Regions from separate parts of the Chryseobacterium sp. CBSDS_008 genome, predicted to be linked through region 2. Evidence: riboswitches for the same ligand, from Rfam matches in the RefSeq annotation. Region 2 holds a riboswitch; each other region holds the start of a gene.
The links. Region 2 has a riboswitch for S-adenosylmethionine ahead of ACP3T3_RS13645 (TonB-dependent receptor plug domain-containing protein). Riboswitches for the same ligand answer to the same signal wherever they lie in the genome.
Positions count from the first base shown of each region.

Region 1: linked by a shared signal. The riboswitch ahead of ACP3T3_RS16495 (SusC/RagA family TonB-linked outer membrane protein) and the one ahead of ACP3T3_RS13645 (TonB-dependent receptor plug domain-containing protein) in region 2 are both predicted to bind S-adenosylmethionine.
Region 3: linked by a shared signal. The riboswitch ahead of ACP3T3_RS17220 (alpha/beta fold hydrolase) and the one ahead of ACP3T3_RS13645 (TonB-dependent receptor plug domain-containing protein) in region 2 are both predicted to bind S-adenosylmethionine.

Region 1 is NZ_CP188202.1:3,645,241-3,652,327, reverse strand. Features, by position in the region: gene ACP3T3_RS16505 (RHS repeat-associated core domain-containing protein) at 1-523, shown strand, start outside; gene ACP3T3_RS16500 (RagB/SusD family nutrient uptake outer membrane protein) at 1,228-2,721, opposite strand; gene ACP3T3_RS16495 (SusC/RagA family TonB-linked outer membrane protein) at 2,739-5,672, opposite strand; SAM riboswitch class I at 5,756-5,854, opposite strand; gene ACP3T3_RS16490 (type II 3-dehydroquinate dehydratase) at 6,100-6,507, shown strand; gene pckA (phosphoenolpyruvate carboxykinase (ATP)) at 6,658-7,087, opposite strand, start outside.
Region 2 is NZ_CP188202.1:3,028,786-3,035,872, forward strand. Features, by position in the region: gene ACP3T3_RS13645 (TonB-dependent receptor plug domain-containing protein) at 1-1,654, opposite strand, end outside; SAM riboswitch class I at 1,748-1,853, opposite strand; gene ACP3T3_RS13650 (alpha-amylase family glycosyl hydrolase) at 1,946-4,783, opposite strand; gene ACP3T3_RS13655 (hypothetical protein) at 5,103-5,387, opposite strand; gene ACP3T3_RS13660 (fumarate hydratase) at 5,481-7,087, opposite strand, start outside.
Region 3 is NZ_CP188202.1:3,793,148-3,800,234, forward strand. Features, by position in the region: gene ACP3T3_RS17200 (four helix bundle protein) at 1-212, shown strand, start outside; gene ACP3T3_RS17205 (DUF58 domain-containing protein) at 381-1,703, shown strand; gene ACP3T3_RS17210 (OsmC family protein) at 1,731-2,150, shown strand; gene ACP3T3_RS17215 (MGH1-like glycoside hydrolase domain-containing protein) at 2,334-4,949, opposite strand; SAM riboswitch class I at 5,138-5,244, shown strand; gene ACP3T3_RS17220 (alpha/beta fold hydrolase) at 5,305-6,243, shown strand; gene ACP3T3_RS17225 (ACT domain-containing protein) at 6,249-7,087, shown strand, end outside.

The sequences.
Region 1 (7,087 bases), 620 kb from region 2:
TAATCATTTAGAACATAAAATAGATAACCGGTTCGATACAGAAAAAAATAAGAAAGCAAATTATAAGATTCCAAGAAAAACCGTAAATGCTTCAGACGGTGACGGGGTTATGGATAAAATAGGAAAGGCATTAGGTGGTTTAGGAATATCAACCAACACCAAATTAGCGATCATGCAATTAGTAAAAGGAGATCTTACCGCTTTTGGAGGCTATTTGAAGGGGTTGGCTAGGTTTGGGCAAGGAATTGCTGTTTTAGGTGCAGGAGTAGCACTTTATCAATATTCGATTAATCCTACTACGGCAAATCTTCTTAATTTTGTAATAAGCACAGCTTCAATTATCTTTTCACCGGCTGCTAGTTTAGCTTTAGGTTTTTTAGATGCAACAGGAGCTAGTGGCAAGGTTTATAACTATGTGGGTAATATAATTGATAATCAAGTAGGCTATTCTGTAGGAAAAGCATTCTTTAACAACTTTCAATATACCTATAAGCATATCCAGACACAACTGGCAAAACCATAATCTATGAAAACACTTACTTATTTATTTTGGAGCTTGAAAAAATATTATGAAAAAGTTTGGTTAACAAAGGGACAGTACAATTGGACGATATTAGTTTTTAGTCTCCCCTATAATATTCCTATAATGTTTTTTTCGGGAGCCTTTGTTCAGGTATTTATTAACCCTTATTTAGAAATGGAGATATTGCGAATAATTATATTTTTATTATTTACTTTATCAATTTTCTTTTTATTAGCGCAGCCTCTGAAGTTAATTTTCCCAAGGAAAAAGATAGAAAGCTTATCTTATACAAAAGAGGAGGTAAAAAAATATCGATTAAATATTTTATACTTTTTCCTGGGTCTCATGCTCTTAATTGCTTTATTAGTAATCTATAAAAAGTATGTTAGCTAATCGAGAACAAAGGTAGTGTGAACTATTGTATTCGGAGCTATTTACGGAAGTGTAAGCTTTCCCAAAAACAGGAAACTACATGGGATTTATATCTTTAATTATAGGATTAGTCATAATATAATCACTGTAAAATTTGATAGAAAATTATATGATCCTGACGAATCAATGTATCAGAATATTAATAAAATTGACGTTTGGGTATTTCTGTTTTTTACGTGGTAAACCGTTGCTCTTTTAGCGACGGTTTTTTAGCAAAAAAACCACCGCAAAAGCAGTGGCTTAAAAAAATCAATCTAATTATGGACTATATCTTATAAATTCGGGTTATTCTCAAATTCCCTCTGAGGAATACTGAATAAGTAATAATTACTGTTTGGAGTAAATGCAGATTTATCCGGAAAATCCAAAACAGAATGCCCTTTACCGTCTACTGTTTTCACTGTTCCATCTGGTGTAGTTATCTGAACTTTTATCGGTTTACCATCAGCATCTACGAATGGTTTTCTTACTACTGTTCCCTGCGTTCTGATAATATCTGAAAGGGAAAACCCTTCTCCGAATAATTCTTTTCTTCTTTCAATCAGAACGGCATCTACTACTGCATTCTGTGTTAATGAACCATTATAAATATTAGCATTTCTGGCAGATTTCAACTGATTCAATACTGCTACCGCTTGAGAAACATCTCCGTTTCTGGCTTCAGCTTCAGCTTCGATCAGATACATTTCAGCGGCTCTCATATAAACAATGTCTGCAATAAGGGTGGGTTTAAATTTAAACTTGGCATACCTCAGCAAACCTTCTCTTCCTTTCTGCCCGTCCCATGAAAATAATTGATATCTGATGTCATTGGTATCAAAAAGGTCTTTAAAATAAGGATCCGCCATAAAGCTGTAATAGTAACTTCCCGATGAAGATACATCCAGATAATGGAAGGCATAACTTTCATCAGACTGTTCCTGGGTCTGCCCATGCCCCCAGATCCACTCTGCATTGTTGATGTCATTAAAGCCATCTTTATACTTTTCAGGAGCCATTAGAGAGAAACCTTCCCTTGCGATTTTCGCTGATGCTGAAGCCTTACTCCACTCACCGGTATTCAGATAAGTTCTTGCTAAAAGTCCGTTCACTACAGAACGGTTGATCTTATCTTTATTATTTCTTGTATAATTTTTCAACAGGTTATCAGCATCGGTAAGATCACTTTTAATCAAAGTATAGATTTCTTCAAGACTTGCCCTCTTCTTCCCTACCGTACTGGTTGTAGAAGGTTCAGTATAAATGGGAGCTGTCAGCGCTGATTTGTCTTTCAGATAGCTGAATTGGTAAAAGCTTGCCAGATTCAGATAACAAAAAGCACGTAATGCTTTTGCCTGTCCTTTCACCTGATTTTTTTTCTCCTGGCTCCCTTCTGTCCCATCAATTCTTGTAATCACATTATTCATATTGTTGATGGCGGAATACAGCATAGTCCAGATAAACAACGGGCGGCTAGCCGTACTATTCACCATTTCTGTAAAGGCATAAGTAGATGCAAAACCGTATTTATTGGTCAGTACCGCTACATCACTTCCCATGGCATCACTTGCTCTTAAAACAGTGGAATACCCGATATTGGCATAGGTTGTCCCGTCATTATTAAATTTTGCCCAGGTACCGTTCACTACTGTTTCAGCACTTTCAGCGGTTTTAAAAACTTCCACACTATTGGCCTGATCCGTTGGCGCAGTATCCAGCTCGCTTTCGCAGCTTGTCAACGACAAAAATCCGATAAAAGCAAATGATATATATTTTAATTGTTTCATTGTTTCAATTTTAAAAGTTAAAGCGTTGCCTGAAGACCAAAATTGATCGTTCTCATGGCAGGATATCTGTAATACGTTGTTCCGTCCAAAGCCTGCTCGGGATCCATTCCCTTATGTTTATAGAAGGTCAGAAGGTTTTCTGCCTGGACATAAATTCTGAACTTTTTAAGTCCGATTTTCTCAAAATAAGATTCAGGAAGCGTATATCCCAAACTTACATTTTTAAGCCTTGCGTAGGTACCGGAATATAGGAATCTTGAAGAGGTTGACGTCCAGTTATTCGTTGTGGTACTCAGTCCAGGAACATCTGTATAAGGATTTTCCGGAGTCCATCTGTTTAACATTTCTGCGCTCCATGCGCGTCCTCCGGCACTTCCGTTATGCATGATAGAAGTATAGTCGGTATCTAAAATTTTCCCTCCGATTTTGAAGGTCAGTAATCCTGAAAAATCAAAATTCTTATAAGTGATACTGGTGCTGATTCCTCCAGTCAGTTTAGGCAATGCAGAACCTTGCAGCAATTTTGTAGCTTTTGAATATTCCGAAGTAGTTCCTTCCACTGAATTTCCACTGGCATCGGTAGAAACTGTTTTCCACAATGGCTTTCCATTGCTCGGATCTACCCCTACCCATTCCGGAATAAAGAAATCATATACAGAACCTCCTACTGTCAGTAACTTAGTTCCTACGACCAGAGAACCACCAGGCAACTTGGTTACTTTATTATTTAAAGTACTCAGGTTTACATCCACATTCCATTGGAAATCATCAGTCTTAATCGGAGTTGTAAATAATGAAAATTCAAATCCTGTATTCTGAATCGTTCCGATATTGGCAGGGTAATCACTGATTCCCAATGATGGAGCAACCGGCATATTAAACAGAAGGTCCTGGCTTTTTCTTTTGAAGTATTCGATATTTCCTTTAATCCTGTTATTAAGAACAGCGAACTCCAATCCTACATTTAAATTAAGGTTGGTTTCCCACTTCACATTATTGGTAGATGTTTTTTCAAGCGTGGTTCCCGGTTCTCCCCCAAGACTGATAAATCGGTACAACTCCTGATATGCATAATAAAGAGGCTGTCCGTTGGGACGAAGTAATTTATCATTTCCCTGACCTCCATAACTGGCTCGCAATGTTAATTGATTGAAGACATTTAAACTTTTAATAAATTCTTCATTGGATATCTTCCATGAACCTCCTACTGACCAGAATCTTCCCCATCTGTTATCTTTTTCAAATCTTGAAGAGCTGTCTGCTCTTCCTGATGCGGATAAGAAATAGGTGTTGTTATAATCATATTCTACTTTTCCCAGGAAGCTTAATAAGCTTAATTTATTACTGTTTCCACTGAAGCTCCCTAATAGAGAAGCCGCATCCGGCTCATAATAGTATGGCAGAGAAAACTGGCTTCTTGTTCCGGAAATTGTCTGATAATCATATTTATAGAATTCGTGTCCTGCTAAAGCATTGATGTGATGCTTTCCGAACTTTTTATCATACGTCAGTATATTGCTGGTGGTATAAGAAAGCGTTCTGGTATTGGTTTTCGTCACCGAACCTCCGATTTCAGCACCCTGTCCCAGTAATGGATTTGAATAATAATGCCCGTTATAATTCACCAAATCAACAGAAAAGCTGGTCTTGAATTTCAACTCCGGTAAGAAAATGAACTCCATGAATCCTTTTCCTGAAAAGTTATCTTCTTTATTTTCGTTTTTGTCTAATGGAAGGGTTGCTGCCGCATTTTGATTCTGAAGCGCATTCGTAGGTCTGTATTTTCCAAAATCATAAACCGGGTTTCCATCAGCATCCAAAATGTAAGTTCCATCAGCATTCCTCTCATAATAAGGGTAGAATGAAGGGATGAATCTTGCCGCATTGATGATATTACTGGCCTTGGAATCCGAAGAAGTAGGTGCCTGCTGAACACTGTTTGTGTAATTTAGGTTTACCCCAACATTCAGCCATTTTTTTACTTCAGAATTGATTTTTAATCGGGTATTGTATCTTTTATAGCCTGATTCAATCGCCATTCCTTTATCATCAAGATAGCCCAGGGAAAAGAAATAATTGCTTTTCTCACTTCCTCCACTGATATCAAGATCTACCTGATTTCTTGAAGCTACTCTTTGTAAAATATCTCTCCAGTCGTCATTCCAAAGTGGTGAGGCACCCGGTAATAGCTTTCCATCTGCTCCTACCGGTTTTGGATAAGCGGTCCCATAAGGATTGATTCCAAGGGTAGAAACAAGGTTATCCGTTGCCATCTGGGCAGCCTGCTGAGAAGAAACTTTTCCGGACTGATATCCGTTTCTCAATGCTTCCCAATAGAGTTGAAAATACTGATCCGTATTTACCTGTTCATAATCTTTGACAGCTCTTCCTGAGAATCCCTGACTGATATTGAAATTGACTTTAGCTTCTCCTTTTTTACCTGATTTTGTAGTAATGATGATAATTCCGTTTGCTCCTCTTGAACCATACAAGGCACTTGCTGTAGCATCTTTCAAGACACTGATAGATTCAATATCGCTTGGGCTGATAGAGTTCAGGTTTCCGTCAAAAGGAATTCCGTCCACCACATATAAAGGGTCGCTGGAAGCACTGATGGAGCCAATCCCTCTGATCCGGATGGTAGAAACCGCGCCGGGCTGTCCTGATGCACTTGTTGTTTGGATCCCCGCAACCTGCCCTTCTAATGCTTTGGTAATATTGGTGACAGGCCTGTTATTGATCTTATCGCTGGAAATGGTTGCTACTGAACCTGTATAGCTGTTTCTTTTTGCCTTTCCATAGGCTACCACCACTACTTCATCAATTTCTTTTTCATGGAGGCTGTCTTTGTTCGGCCTGGAATTCTGCGCGCTTACACTGGCCACTCCCAGAAAAAATACAGCAACCGGAGGTATCCAGGTTTTAGAATTGAATAAATTTTTGCTAATCATAATCAATTTTATTTATCATATATTAAAAATTTACCCTTTGCAGAAAAGTCAGCAAAGGGCATCGATAAATACGATAAACCAAATGCTTATTTTTCCTTAAAAGGCTGAATGTAACACCTTGCCGCACGGGTAGGTTGTTAAGACTTCACAGGGTCAGTTCCCTCCGTCTTTCTTTATAAGCCGATCGAAATATGGTTGCAAAGCTAAAAACTTTTAGTCTACAAAACAAGTAGACTTATAGATTTTTCATGATAAATTTTAAAAAATTAACATAAAATTTTAATAAAATCCATTATAATAAGGAGTTGCAACCGTTGCTATATTCTCATACATGATAAATATCATTATTAATAATTCAAAGTCATATAAATTCAACCTGAGGTTAATTTGTGTGTGATTAATTGAAAAAAGTTTTTAATTTTATAGGATGAAAGTTTTGATTATAAACGGGCCAAATCTCAATCTTTTAGGAACCAGAGAACCGGAAATCTATGGAAATGTTTCTATGGAAAACTATTTGGAAATTTTAAGGTCCGAGTTTCGGTCTCATGAATTAAAATATTACCAGTCGAATATCGAGGGAGAACTTATCAACAGGCTTCAGGAAGATGATTTTGATGCTGTAGTGATTAATCCGGGAGCTTTCACCCATTATTCTTATGCTATTGCAGATTGTTTGAAAAATATCCGCAAACCAAAAGTAGAGGTTCACATCAGTAATATTTACAAAAGAGAGGAATTCAGACAGAAGTCTGTAACGGCAACAAATGCGGATGCGGTTTTATCTGGCTTTGGAATGGATGGATATAGATTGGCTTTATTAAGCTTGAAATAATTTTTTCAACCACAGATTACCCAGATTTTCACAGATAATTATGGATAGTAGGAAAGGTAGGAGGTAATATTTACTGCTATTAAATTGCGAGAAATAAAATAAGAAAGCCTCATCGTTGATGAGGCTTTCTTGTATGTTGATTGATAACTATCAGATAGTTTGTTCCTGTAACTGAGGTCCTGAAGCTATTAACTTCTTCCCTTCTTCTGTATCACAGTACTGTTCAAAGTTCTTAATATATCTTGAAGCAAGATCTTTTGCTTTTTCTTCCCATTCTGAAGCATTTTCATAGGTATCTCTAGGATCTAAAATACCTGTAGAAACGTTTGGCAATTCAGTAGGAATTTCAAGGTTCATGATAGGAACCTGAGTTTTAGGGGCATTTTCGATTGAACCATCAATAATAGCATCAATGATGGCTCTGGTATCTTTCAGAGAAATTCTCTTTCCTGTACCATTCCAACCTGTATTTACCAGATAGGCTTTAGCACCGTGCTCCTGCATTTTACCGATCAATGTTTTAGAATACATGGTTGGGTGTAATGTAAGGAATGCTTCACCAAATGCCGGAGAGAAAGAT
Region 2 (7,087 bases):
CGGAACCGGAAGTGGAAATATCGGCATAAGAGTTATTAAAATACTGCTGCTGAAGAGAAGGTGCTCTGAATCCTGTTCCTACCGCTGCTCTTACCGCATAGTTTTTTACAAACTCATACCGCACCGCCAATTTTCCATTCAGCGTATTTCCAAAATCTGAATAATTTTCAAATCTTGCAGCCGCATCAATGTTCAGTTTTTTATCTAAATCATAGGAAACATCCGCATATACCGCAGTGGAATGTCTGTCTTTCTTCAAGGCATTATTTGGAGAAAATCCGATAAAGGATTGAGATCCGCCCGCGCCAAGCACTGTGGATCCTTCTGTGGCAACATTTCCATTGATGTCATATTGGGTATAAGATGCTTCATCGCCGGCTTTAATCTGGTATTGTTCAAATCTGAATTCGCCTCCGAATGCGATATTGAAACGGTTTATATTTTTAGAAACATCAAGATTAATGGTATTCTGAAGGAAACTATGGGCACCTGCATAAAAACGGGTGGGTGATTTTGCGCCGAGAGATGCATTGTTGGTGTTATTGACATTATAATTGAAAGTATTGCTTCCAAAGGTATTGCTAAGGTCAAAAAGCCAGTCATTGACATTATATTTTGCTCCTGCAGCATAAGAAACATCATACACCTGAGATGCCAGCGTTGCCTGAAACCCGTTCGGGTAAATGGATGAAACCACATTAGACGTTTCGCCCGGAAGCCTTCTGAAACCAAACCCTTTTCCTTCTTTAACACTGAATCCTCCGAAAGAATAGATTATAAAATGATCGTTAAAAGGGTATTCTGCGTTGAAAAACAGCTGTCCCTGTCTGATCTGGGCGTCTCCGATCTGAAAATTAAAATCGTCACGGGTTAATCCCCTTTTTTCAATTTCTGCATCATCTGCCGCTCTTGCTGCTGCGGGATCATCAGCAAATGCATACGCAAAATTATTCCCGAAAATATCAAGATCGTGATTTTGTGTTCTTGTGGTTTTCCCTCTGTGGCTTAATTGTAATGAAAGATTAATATAACTGTCTTTTTTTCCTAATGAAGTTCCGTAGTTGGCTCCGGCCTGGTAAGTGTCGCCGTCATTTCTTCCGGTTAATCCATAGGTAAGGCTTGCTGAAGCTCCGGTATTTTTCTTAAGAATTATGTTGATCACTCCTGCAATGGCATCAGAACCGTATTGTGCGGCAGCTCCATCTCTTAAGACTTCAATCCTATCAATTGCAATCACCGGGATGGTACTCAGATCTGTCCCTACAGAGCCGTTTCCTACTGTATTCTGGTAATTTACCAGAGACGTAGAATGCCTTCTTTTTCCGTTAAGCAGCACCAAAACCTGATCAGGCCCCATTCCTCTCAGAGTTACAGGATCAATATGTTCTGTACCATCTGAAGCAGACTGCCTCACGGCGTTAAACGAAGGAATGACATAGTTCAGGAGATCCTGAGCCGTCATTTGTGGAGAACTTCTCTGGATTTTATCAATATTAATTACATCTACAGGGACCGGTGTTTCCAGCTTTGTTCTTTTGACATTCCGGTTTCCGACGATGATGATATCTTCAATCTGTTTTCCTTTTTCCTCACTTTCCTGAGCGGCGATCAGAATTGCTCCAAGCAATAATACAGCTGTACTTAATTTTTTCATTTTTATTCTTGCCAATTAATAATGTGGATCTGACGGATGTTTCCGCAGATACATAAGATTTCAAGAAATGGAATTCATATAGAGTATTGACTTCACTTATCTCCCCCTAAGGGTTGGAATTAGCACCTTTACACTGCTGGAACCGTGCAGGTTGCTAAGGTTTCTTTGGGCCAAATCCCTCCACCTTTCTTGATAAATCTACTGCAAAAGTAGACTATTTTTTTAAATGTACAAAAAAGGCAAATCTGCTATACTGCAAATTTGCCTTTTTATAATTTTTATGATTTTATTTTATTGAGCAATCATCTTTTGAATGGCTATTCCTGTATCCGATTTCAGCTGTACCAGATACATTCCTGCAGGATAACTGATTTTCGCTTCAAACGTACCGTTTTCTTTGTTCAGTTTGAAAGAATCCAGTCTTTTACCCGTCATATCAAAAATTGAAATTTCTCCATTTTTCGCTTTGCTGAAAACCAGCTTAGCTATTCCGTTTCGAACCGGGTTATCTGCAATCTGAAGGGATAATTTGTTGGCAGCATTGGTATCTGCTGTTGACAAAGCGCCTGCATAATTTCCAAAGATTCTGAATTCTCCCGGTTGTAAAGTAATCGGAGCCGTTGTGGAGATTATATTTGAAATGCTGTTATCCATCAGGTTCTGCCACTGGCCCGCATAAGGGAAGTAAGGTACCACATTCTGTACGGAAGTAGTGTAATTGGCTAATACCACGACATTCTTTATTCCTGTTATAATAGCAGCGTCATACACATAGATTCTTGTGATCAGACCATTGGGGTCATTCGTAAGGTTATTGGATTCTATGCTGTATGTTTTAGATTTAAAAACCGGGTAGGTGTTTCTGATATTGATGATTTTAGCCCATGTATCGTAAACAGCCTTTCTGTTTGTATTGGTATCGTATCCTAACGTAAAAGCAACAGGTTTTTCATCTGTTCTGCATCCGCTGTCTATGGTACCGTTTGCACACCTGTTGATACTGAATTCATATCCTAATTCTCCAAACTGCCAGATCATTTTCGGGCCGGGAATGGTAAAGAAGGTTGCGCCGAAAGTTTTCATTCTTTCAAGAGCAGTATTCAGGTTTTTCACATTATAACTTCCGTTGACTGCCCCGTATGCAAGGTTTTTAAACATCAGCCTTTCTTCATCATGGCTTTCTCCATAGCCTACAGCACTCATATTGGTAAAACCGTGAAGACTATGGTTCATACGGTCGTAATTGCTGTTTTCCTGATATCCCATTGTATTCTGATTGTAAGGATCTGTCTGCTTATTCCAAAGCATAACACCTTTTCCTTCTGCTATTCTGTAGTTCGCCCACTGCTGTTCTTCCGCATCTGTTCCCAGGTGTTCGAATATCATGTAAGAGTTCGGATCGAGAGCCCATTGTCTGTCTGCATAGTGTTTCATGATATCTACTCTGTCCTGCTGATAGGCATTAGTGCAGACTTCATCGTTTTCAGAGCAACTTTGAGTAAATCCTTTGGTTAAATCCCAGCGGAATCCGTCTATGTGATATTCAGTCAGCCATTGCTGAAGACATCTTTCAACGTAATATTGCGTTGAAGGACTGGTATGGTTAAAATCATTAAATACATTGTAGGAGTGTTTCGGGACCTGATTGAAATAAGGATTGTTTGCCGCAACATCACCATAGCCGTCACCATCGGGATCTATATTCCAAAGTCTTACTAAAGGAGAGCGGCCGGTTGCATGATTAAATGCTACATCCAGAATCACGGCAATTCCGTTCTGGTGGCAGAGATCAACAAATTCTTTGAATTTTTCCGGAGTTCCATAAGCTTTGTCCAATGCATAATGGAAAGAAGTATTGTATCCCCAGGAAAGGTTTCCGTCGAATTCCATGATCGGCATTAATTCTATAGCATTGATTTTTAAATTCTTTAAATAAGTAATTTTATCAATCAATGACTGCCAGTTTTTTTCCTGTGTAAAGTCTCTCAATAATAATTCATAGACGACCAGATTTTCTTTTGCCGGCCGTTGAAAACTGGTCACCTGCCAGTTGTAAGCCGCCTGCCCTGTTTTAAATGTTGAAACTTCAAAACCCTGTCCGGCAGGAAATGCCGGTAAATTCGGATAGGTAGAAGCCGAAATCCATTGATCATCATAAGAAGACAAGATTTGAGGAGAATATGGATCTGCCACTTTTCTCAGATCGTTCGTTCTGTATTGGAAGGTATAGAGCTGCTGAGGAGTTAACCCGATTAATTCAATCCAGTACAAATCCGGATTTGTAGTATCTCTTTTCATCAAATAGGTATCATTCACCGCCCAGTTATTGAAACTTCCGATAACATGTACAAAACTTTTCCCCGGAGCATATAAGGCAAGCCCTACTTTGGTCTGATCTGTCGGGTGATAGTTAATTCCCTGTCTGATCCAGTTGGGTATTGCTTCAGAAACTACATTTCTCGGTACCTGTAAAATGAATGCTGCCGTTTTAGAATTGGTTCCCTGTGTGGCAACAAGTTCCATACTGGCATCCTGAGTAACGGTATAGTTATAAGAATAGGATTGTGATGGAGTTGTGGTAGAATTTACGACAGTTCCGTTGGCTTTTAACTGAAATGTTGCATTAACATTGGTTGCAGCGGTAATATTGATGGAATTTCCCACCGGGACAGAGGTCAGGCTATTTGCCAGAGGATTTGTAAGGTTTAAGCTTAAAATTCCTACGTTTACAAAAATATCGGGTGAAGTCTGATGGGCTCCTGTTTTATCTTTTAATAAAAACCCAAACCTGCCGATTCCTGTTCTTCCAAAGAAAGTGGTTGGAGTAAAAGTAAGTGAGTAACTGTCTGTTGCAGCATTATAATTCAGTTTATTCAGATCGTTGGAATTATTCCAGCTCCCATTGGTAGGGCAATCCTGGCTGTTCTGATAATTGGTGTCAAAAGACCAGGTCCAGATATAAATCGCATTATTGGAAACACCCCATGCAGATTCATCAATCTGACTTCCGGGAACCGTAAGCGTAACGGCATCGGTTTCATTGAACGGATTGGGTGTAATGGTATAATTGATCTGTCCAAAAACAAATAATGTAATCAACAGAAAAACAACAGAATATATTTTTTTCATTGTTTATTTTTTATCGAATATAATATTATTTTTCTTTCATAGCCACTATTTTCGATCTGCCTTTATCAAATATTTCAATTTCCCGGAAAAAAATAAAAAAAGACGCATGAATAATGATCAGGAATCATTTGGCACTGATGAAGAAATTATGATCAAAGAATGTGCAATAGTTGTGGCTGTAAAGAAATATGAGTATCTCCTGAAAGACTGAGAAATAATAAATAGAAAAACCGCTTAAAATACATTAAGCGGTTTATATATATTGTTTTGCTTTGATATTACTTTTTCAGAATTCAGGTGAAAAAGCAATGACAATCAATTAATGATGATGTCCGTGATCGTGTAGGAAAGGTCCGTTTCCTTTAGGCTCGCTATAGATAACCTCTACGCCTTCCTGTTCAGAAACAAGCTTTCTTCTGACATCTTCAGGGTCGAAAGGCTTTACTTTTCCGAAATATTCTTTTAAACCTTCAGTTAGCCACATTGGAATTACCAATCCGAAGAACATGAAAATACACCAGAATCCTACTAAGAACATAGTAATGAAGAATATAGTCCATAGGAACTGGTAGAACGGCCAAAATGCTGATAAAATCGTTATCATTCTCTTAAAGATTTTAGGCAAAAATAGAACTTTTTTCCTTTTTACACAAAAGATCAGTGTTCTATTTTGTTATTTATTTTAATTTTAAACTAATTAGTGGGCAAGATCTGCAAAGAAATCGTTGCCTTTATCATCGGTAATGATGAATGCAGGGAAGTCTTTTACCTCAATTTTTCTTACGGCTTCCATTCCTAATTCAGGGAAGTCCACTACATCTACAGACACAATATTGTCTTTGGCAAGAATAGCAGCCGGTCCTCCGATAGATCCGAGATAGAAACCTCCGTATTTGTTACATGCATTGGTCACATCTTTGCTTCTGTTTCCTTTTGCCAGCATGATCATACTTCCGCCGTGGCTTTGGAATTCGTCTACATAAACGTCCATTCTTCCGGCAGTAGTAGGCCCGAAACTTCCTGAAGCCATTCCTTCCGGAGTTTTTGCAGGTCCTGCATAATAGATCGGGTGGTTTTTGAAATAGTCCGGCATTGGTTTCCCGCTGTCGATAATTTCTTTGATTTTTGCGTGAGCGATATCTCTTGCAACAATCAGGGTTCCGTTCAGTTTTAATCTTGTTTTGATCGGATATTTGGAAAGCTCTGCAAGAATTTCCGGCATTGGTTTGTTCAGGTTGATCTCAACAGCTTCTTCCAGATGTGGAGGGGTATCGGGTAAGAATCTTTTCGGATCCTGCTCCAATTGCTCAAGGAAGATTCCTTCTTTTGTGATCTTTCCTTTGATATTTCTGTCTGCAGAACAGGAAACTCCCATTCCTACCGGACAAGATGCCGCGTGTCTTGGAAGTCTGATCACTCGTACGTCGTGAGTAAGGTATTTACCTCCAAACTGAGCCCCAATTGCACTTTCCTGACAGATTTTCTGAACTTTAGCTTCCCACTCAAGGTCTCTGAAAGCCTGTCCGGCCTCATTCCCTTCTGTTGGAAGATGGTCGTAATATTTTGCTGAAGCTTTTTTCACTGCAGCAAGATTGGCTTCTGCTGAAGTTCCTCCGATTACCAACGCTAAGTGGTAGGGCGGGCAGGCAGCCGTTCCAAGGTCTGAGATTCTTTCTTTAACGAATTCTTCAAGGGATTTCTCGTTCAATAAAGATTTCGTCTTTTGGTATAAAAATGTTTTATTGGCTGAACCTCCTCCTTTTGTTAAGAATAAAAATTCATAGTAATCTCCTTTTTTAGCATAGATATCAATCTGTGCAGGAAGGTTAGAACCTGAATTCTTTTCATCAAACATGGTTAAAGGAACCACTTGAGAATATCTTAAGTTTCTTTTCTGATAGGTATTGAAAATTCCTTTGCTCAGGTATTCGCCATCATCTACTCCCGTATATACATTTTCTCCCTTTTTCCCCATTACGATAGCTGTACCTGTATCCTGGCAGGAAGGAAGAGCTCCTTCCACAGCTACTGCAGCGTTTTGCAAAAGATTATAAGCAACGAATCTGTCATTATCTGTAGCTTCAGGATCATCAATAATTCTTCTAAGGCTTTCAAGGTGTGAAGAACGAAGCATGAAAGAAACATCTGCCATCGCTTCTTCAGCTAATAACTCCAGTCCTTTCGGATCTACTGTTAAAATTTCTCTGTCACCCAGTTTTTCAACCTTTACATAATCTGATGTAAGCTTCTTGTACACCGTATCATCTTTCTGAATAGGATACGGATCCTGATATCTAAAATCCA
Region 3 (7,087 bases), 760 kb from region 2:
TAGTTTGGCAGAAGTCTATTGATTTTGTTACTGAAATGTATAGGATTACCGAAACTTTTCCCAAAGCCGAAGTCTATGGATTAATATCACAAATCAGAAGAGCTGCTGTTTCTATCCCTTCTAACATTGCTGAGGGAAGAAGAAGCAAACCTGATTATCTGCAGTTTTTAAAAATATCAAGAGGCAGTTGCGCAGAAGTGAAGCACAATTAATCATTTCAAAAAATCTCAATTTTAAATGAAAATGAGTATTTAAAATTAAATGAAAAGATTATAGAAATATCTAAAATGTTGAACGGCCTCATTAATTCCTTACAATAATAATGATTGTAAAAAAGCTAATAAACGACCACCTAAAACCTTTCATCTGCAACCTAACCAATGAAAAACTTATACATCAATACACGTTTCTTTTTTGCGCTCATCGGAGTGGGAGTTCTGTATGTCCTGGCATTTTTCTTTCCGGTGCTGATGTGGGCAGCTCATATCGTACTGTTGATCTGTTTTCTGACAGCAATGGTAGATTTTCTGTTGCTTTTTAATCAAAAGAATGCATTGCAGGCTCAAAGAATTCTGCCGGAAAAACTGTCCAACGGAGATGAAAATTTTGTTAAAATTGATATCAAGAATAATTACAGCTTTACTATAGCTACTAAGATTATTGATGAAATCCCGTTCCAGTTTCAGAAAAGAGATTTTCTGATCGAAAAGCAGATTGCTTCAGGAGCGAATACCTTTTTTCAATATTCACTAGAGCCCAAAGAAAGAGGAGAATATCATTTCGGAGGCTTGAATGTGTATGCATCATCACCACTGGGATTGATCTCAAAAAGATTTATCTTCCAGAAAGATGCTATGCTGCCTTCTTATCCATCCTTTATTCATCTCAGAAAATATGAGCTTATGGCCATTCAGAGTGAATTTTTATTAGGAGGAATCAAGAGAGTCAGAAAGCTGGGACACACGATGGAATTTGAGCAGATCAAAGAATATGTACCCGGAGACGATATCAGAACGATCAACTGGAAGGCAACCTCCAAGACCAACCGCCTGATGGTAAACCAGTTTCAGGATGAAAAATCACAGCGTATTTTTATGCTGATTGATAAAGGAAGAACGATGAAAATGCCTTTTAACGGATTAAGTTTACTGGATTATTCCATCAATGCAACCATGGCATTGTCTCATATTATTTTGAGAAAAGGAGACCGGGCCGGAATGATGACATTCTCCAAAAAAGCTGAGAATAAAATTGCGGCTGATAATAAATCCGGGCAGCTTAAGAAAATCTCAGAAGCGCTTTATAATATTAAAACAGATTTCTTTGAAAGTGATTTCAACCGTTTGTATCAGGATGTAAAATATTCCATCAATCAAAGAAGTTTAATTCTGCTTTTTACCAACTTTGAAACGCTGGATGGGCTGAACCGGCAATTAAAATATCTTCGCGGAATTGCTAAAAATCACTTACTGGTAGTGGTCTTCTTCAAAAACTCAGAACTGCAGACACTGATTAATAAAAATCCTGAAAATATGCAGGAAATCTATGATGAGATCATTGCTGAAAAGTTTGAATTTGAAAAGAAACTGATCATTCAGGAGCTTCGTAAATATGGAATTTATACGGTATATACCCTTCCGGAAAATTTGAATATCGATGTTATCAATAAATATCTGGAGATAAAAGCGAGAGGAATTTTATAACTTTGCAGAAGCAATAAGCAATAAGCAATGAAAATTACACTTAATAGAATAAACGACGACTTTTTATTTGAATGCACCAACTCACAAGGAAATTCTATCCTTTTAGACAACACTTCCCAGCCGGGAGCAAAAGGGGTTTCTCCTATGGAAAGCGTGCTGATGGCTGTAGCAGGCTGCAGCGGAATTGATGTGGTATCTATTCTGAAAAAGCAGCGTCAGGAAATCAAGAGTTTCCAGGCAGAAGTAGAAGGAGAAAGAGTACAGGTAGAGGATGCGAAACCTTTTAAATCTATCAACCTGAAGTTCCTTTTAGAAGGAGAAATTGATCCTAAAAAAGCACTGAAGGCTGCAGAACTTTCTTTTGAAAAATACTGTTCCGTATCGAAAACATTAGAACCGAATGTAGAAATCGGATACGAAGTATATGTGAACGGAGAAAAAATTTAATCTCTTAGAAAAAGAGGCTGTCACAAAGCCAAATAATTTGGCTTTTGTCATTCTGACGAAGGAAGAATCTCATTAATAAGATTCTTCATTGCATTTATGAACTACGTTCGCAGACTTTCAGCCTGTGTTCAGAATGACACTTTTGAGACAGCCTCTTTTATATTACTCATTACCTATTACTCATTAAATGGTAAGTCTTGGCTTTATTAATTTGGCCACAGTAGCAGTCCATCCTGTCTGATGAGAAGCACCTACACCACGGCCGTTATCTCCATGGAAATATTCAAAGAAGGTAATATAATCTCTGAAATGTTCATCGTAATTGAATTTTGGATTTCCCCCATTGAAAGCCCGTTGCCCGTGTTCATCCTTTAAAAATATTGAACAAAGTCTTTTGCTGATATTCTGAGCCACTTCATCAAGATTTCTTTTATCACCACTTCCCGTTGGAAGTTCTACCTTCAGGCTGTTTCCGTAATAATAGTGGAAGCGCTGCAGACTTTCTACAATCAGGAAGTTAATAGGAAACCATATCGGTCCGCGCCAGTTGCTGTTTCCGCCAAACATCCGGCTGTCACTTTCTGCAGGAGTATAATACACCATATTTTCTGTTCCATGCACGGAGAATACAAACGGATTTTCCTCATATACTTTAGACATTGCACGGATTCCATAAGCACTTAAAAATTCTTTTTCGTCAAGCATTCTGGTCAGAACTTTAGTAAGCCTGTTTTTGCGGAGGATGCTCATCAGATGCTTTCGTCCCTGTCCCTCCTCATCCCAGTGGGAGACAAGTTTGGTAAGTTCCGGTTTATTTTTTAGGATCCATTCCATTCTGCTTCTGAAATTCGGCATCTTTTCCAACAGACGGTGGTCTACAATTTCAACAGCAAACAGAGGAATCAAGCCTACAATGCTCCTTAATCTTAAAGAAACACTGTCTCCGTTTCCAAGCTGCAATACATCATAGAAAAATCCGTCTTCCTCGTTCCACAGGCCTTTTGTTCCTTCACCCAGGTTTTCCATGGCTTCAGCGATATAAAGGTAATGTTCAAAAAACTTGATCGCCATATCTTCATATACCTGGTAATATTGGGCAAGTTCCATGGCAATACGCATCATATTCAGTGCATACATGGCCATCCAGCTGGTGCCATCTGCCTGTTCAAGGTGCTGGCCATCTTTTAAAACCATATTCCGGTCAAAAGCCCCGATATTATCAAGCCCAAGGAAACCGCCTCCGAAAATATTTTTACCGTTTTTATCCTTTCGGTTCACCCACCAGGTAAAATTAAGCAGCAGTTTCTGGAATACTTTCTCTAAAAATAATAAATCCGGCTTTCCGTTATTTTTTTCATCAATTTTAAAAACACGGAAGCAGGACCAGGCATGTACAGGCGGATTCACATCGCTCATATTCCATTCATAGGCAGGAAGCTGCCCGTTAGGATGCATGTACCATTCTTTCGTAAGGAGTAAAAGCTGTCCTTTGGCAAATTCAGCATCGATGATAGAAAAAGGCACACAGTGGAATGCCAGATCCCACGTTGCATACCATGGATACTCCCATTTGTCAGGCATGGAAATAATATCCTTGTTGTGAAGATGATTCCATTCTGTATTTCTTACATATTCGTTGAAGTTTCTTGGAGCCTCAAAATTAGGATCTCCTTTCAGCCATTTTCCGATATTATAATGATAGAACTGCTTGTTCCAGAGAAGTCCTGCAAAAGCCTGTCTCTGAACATTTCTTTCGTCTTCATTTACGGTGTCACTCTGAATTTCGTTATAAAATTCTTCAGCTTCAGCCTGTCGCATGTCAAAAATATGATCAAAGTTTTCAAAAGGCTCATCAGTCTCATCGGGACATAATCTGAATTCAAAAACTTTTGATGCTCCAGCTCCAATAAGCTCATCAATCAGAAAAGAAGCTTTTGTTCCCTTTTGTTCAGGATTTATGGTATTGGTTTCATGAATAATGAAATTATTGATTCCATCTTTATAATAAGTATCCTCTGTTTTAGGAGCTCCGTAAAGCCTGGAGGTATTGGTTTCATTATCACAGAATACACTTTGTGCATTTGGATTCCGGGAATAGAACTTTTTGATAGGAATACTGTCGTGCCCGATATTTATACATCCGTCATCAGAAGCACTCAGTTCTCCTTTATAAGTATTGTAACCCCATTTCCAGTTATTTCTGAACCATGCTGTAGGTGCTACAACAATAGGTGCATTATGCTGGCTTCGGTTGCAGACTGTTACTCGGGCCAGAATATCATTGTGATCGGCTTTGCAATACTCAATGAAAATATCAAAATATTCATCATTATCGAAAATTCCGGTATCGAATAGCTCATATTCAGGTTCCTTTTTACTGCGTCTTCCGTTTTCTGCAACAAGCTCATCATAAGGAAATTCATTGATCGGATATTTATACACCATCTTCATATAGCTGTGAGTAGGCGTATTATCCAGATAATAAAAGATTTCTTTAATGTCTTCCCCATGATTCCCCTGAGGGTTGCTCAATCCAAAGAATCTTTCCTTTACCATTTTATCATTCTTATTCCAAAATGAGAAAGCAAAACATAAAAGCTGCTTTACATCAGAAATTCCGGCAATACCTTCTTCACCCCATCGGTAGGCATAGCTTTCGGCATTGCTATGATTGGTAAAATTCCATGCATTCCCGTTCGGGCTATAATCTTCGCGTACATTTCCCCACTGCCGGTTGCTTACATAAGGTCCCCAGTTTTTCCATTTGGTATCTTGTAGTCTTTCTTTTTCGGCGGTCATATCTCATCACTTTTCTATACGAAGTTAGTTTTTTTGAAAAGTAATTCCAATTTTTTTCATCTGAATAATTCTTAATACAGCTTTGAAATACTTGTATTTAAGGGCTTTTTTAAATATTAAAATAATTTTTTTTTGAAATTAAAAGAAAAGAGCTACCTTTGCACCATTCGTTCATTCAAATATTGAAAATGTTATCAAGAAAGGTTGAGGGATTAGACCCTATGAAACCTTAGCAACCCTTTGCGCAAGCAAAGAAGGTGCTACGTTCTACCAAAGTATTTTGGACAGATAACTTACTGAAGTTCTTTTCAGCCATTTCCTGTGGCATTTTCAATTGTATTAAAATTTAATAGAATTGAAAACAGAACTAAACTATATTAATCTTTCGTATCAAACCAATTCCCAAAAGGAATACCATATCTCATTAAGCTATCAGCTTTTTGGGAAAAATCTGTTTACAGCCCCTGTCATTTTAATCAACCATGCTCTTACCGGAAACTCAAATGTATCCGGAGAAAAAGGATGGTGGAAGCAGCTGGTAGGAGAAAATCAGATTGTTGATACCGATAAATATACAGTGCTGTGCTTCAACATACCCGGAAACGGATATGACAATTTTTTAATTGAAGATTATGAAGACTTTACGCCTTCAGATATCGCACAGATATTTCTGAAAGGGCTTGAAGCTTTACATATCAAAAACCTATATGCCATTATAGGAGGCTCTCTGGGAGGAGGCATTGCCTGGGAAATGCTTGCCAGGCAGCCGGATCTCGCAGAAATATTTATTCCTATTGCCTGTGATTACAGAACACACGATTGGCTTCATGCCCAATGTCTGGTTCAGAAATTTTTATTGAATGATAAAGAAGAACCATTACAGAAAGCGAGAATTCATGCCATGTTGTGTTACAGAACTCCACAGTCACTCAATGACAGATTTCAAAACCAATATAACCAGGACAAACAACGCCTGGAATCAGAAGACTGGCTGGTTTATCATGGTAATGCACTAAACGAGAGGTTTAGTTTAAAAGCATACAAACTGATGAATCATCTCCTGATGAATATCAATGCTGATGAGACAGGACTGGAGAACATACAGGCGCGAATGCACATGATCTCCGTAGATACAGACTTATTCTTCCCGGCTTCTGAAATCCGAATGTGTTTTGAAAACTTACAAGAGAAAAATAAGGATGTTTCTTATCACGAGATCCAATCTATACACGGGCATGACGCTTTCCTAATGGAATATCAACAATTAAATAATATCATTAAAAACATTTTATAGAAGTAATGAAAAATGCTAACGAAATAAAATTTTTGAAGAACAGATCAATCATCAAATTTGAAGGAGAAGATTTCCTGGGTGAAATCGGGATTGACGGACGAATTTTTAAAGCGCTTACTTTAGCGCGCATCAGTGTGGGAGTAATTTCCCAGCAGGCCATAGAAAACGGAATTTCTATTCTGGTTCAGGAAGTTGATGCAGAAAAAGCAGTAGCTTGTCTTATTAATGAGTTTGAAGCAGAAAGAAAGTCCGGAAAAGTTTCCCAGATCTATAGTATCAATAATGTTTCTGTGATCGGTTTTGTAGCAGAAGATTTCAATAAAGTCTTTGCCGAGCTGGCAAGAAACAATGTTTTCCCATTGCTTTTGAATCAGGTGGCAGGAGAAAACAGAGTCAACATCGTTGTGACTTCCTCACAGGATGAAAAAACAAGAAATATCATAGAATCTGAAATTTTCAAAAAGCCAAAGACCGTTCATCTGGCAATTATTGGTCACGGAAACGTAGGAAAAACTCTGATCGAACAGGTGCTTGAATCTGCCGAAGAAATTAAAAAACGTAAAAAAATAGACCTTAAAGTAGTTGCAGTAGCCAACTCAAAGAAAATTGCCTTCAACAAAAAAGGATTTGATGCCAACTGGGGCGATGAGGTTTTGACAGCAGAACATCCATCGAGTGTAGAAGAACTGATTAATTTCTCCAATGAAAATCAATTGGAGAACCTTATCGTTGTGGATAACACAGCAAGCAAAGATTTTGTAAAGAACTATCACGCTTTGGCAGAAAACGGATTCGATCTGGTTTCTTCCAACAAAATTTTCAATACCCTTCCGATAGAAGAATA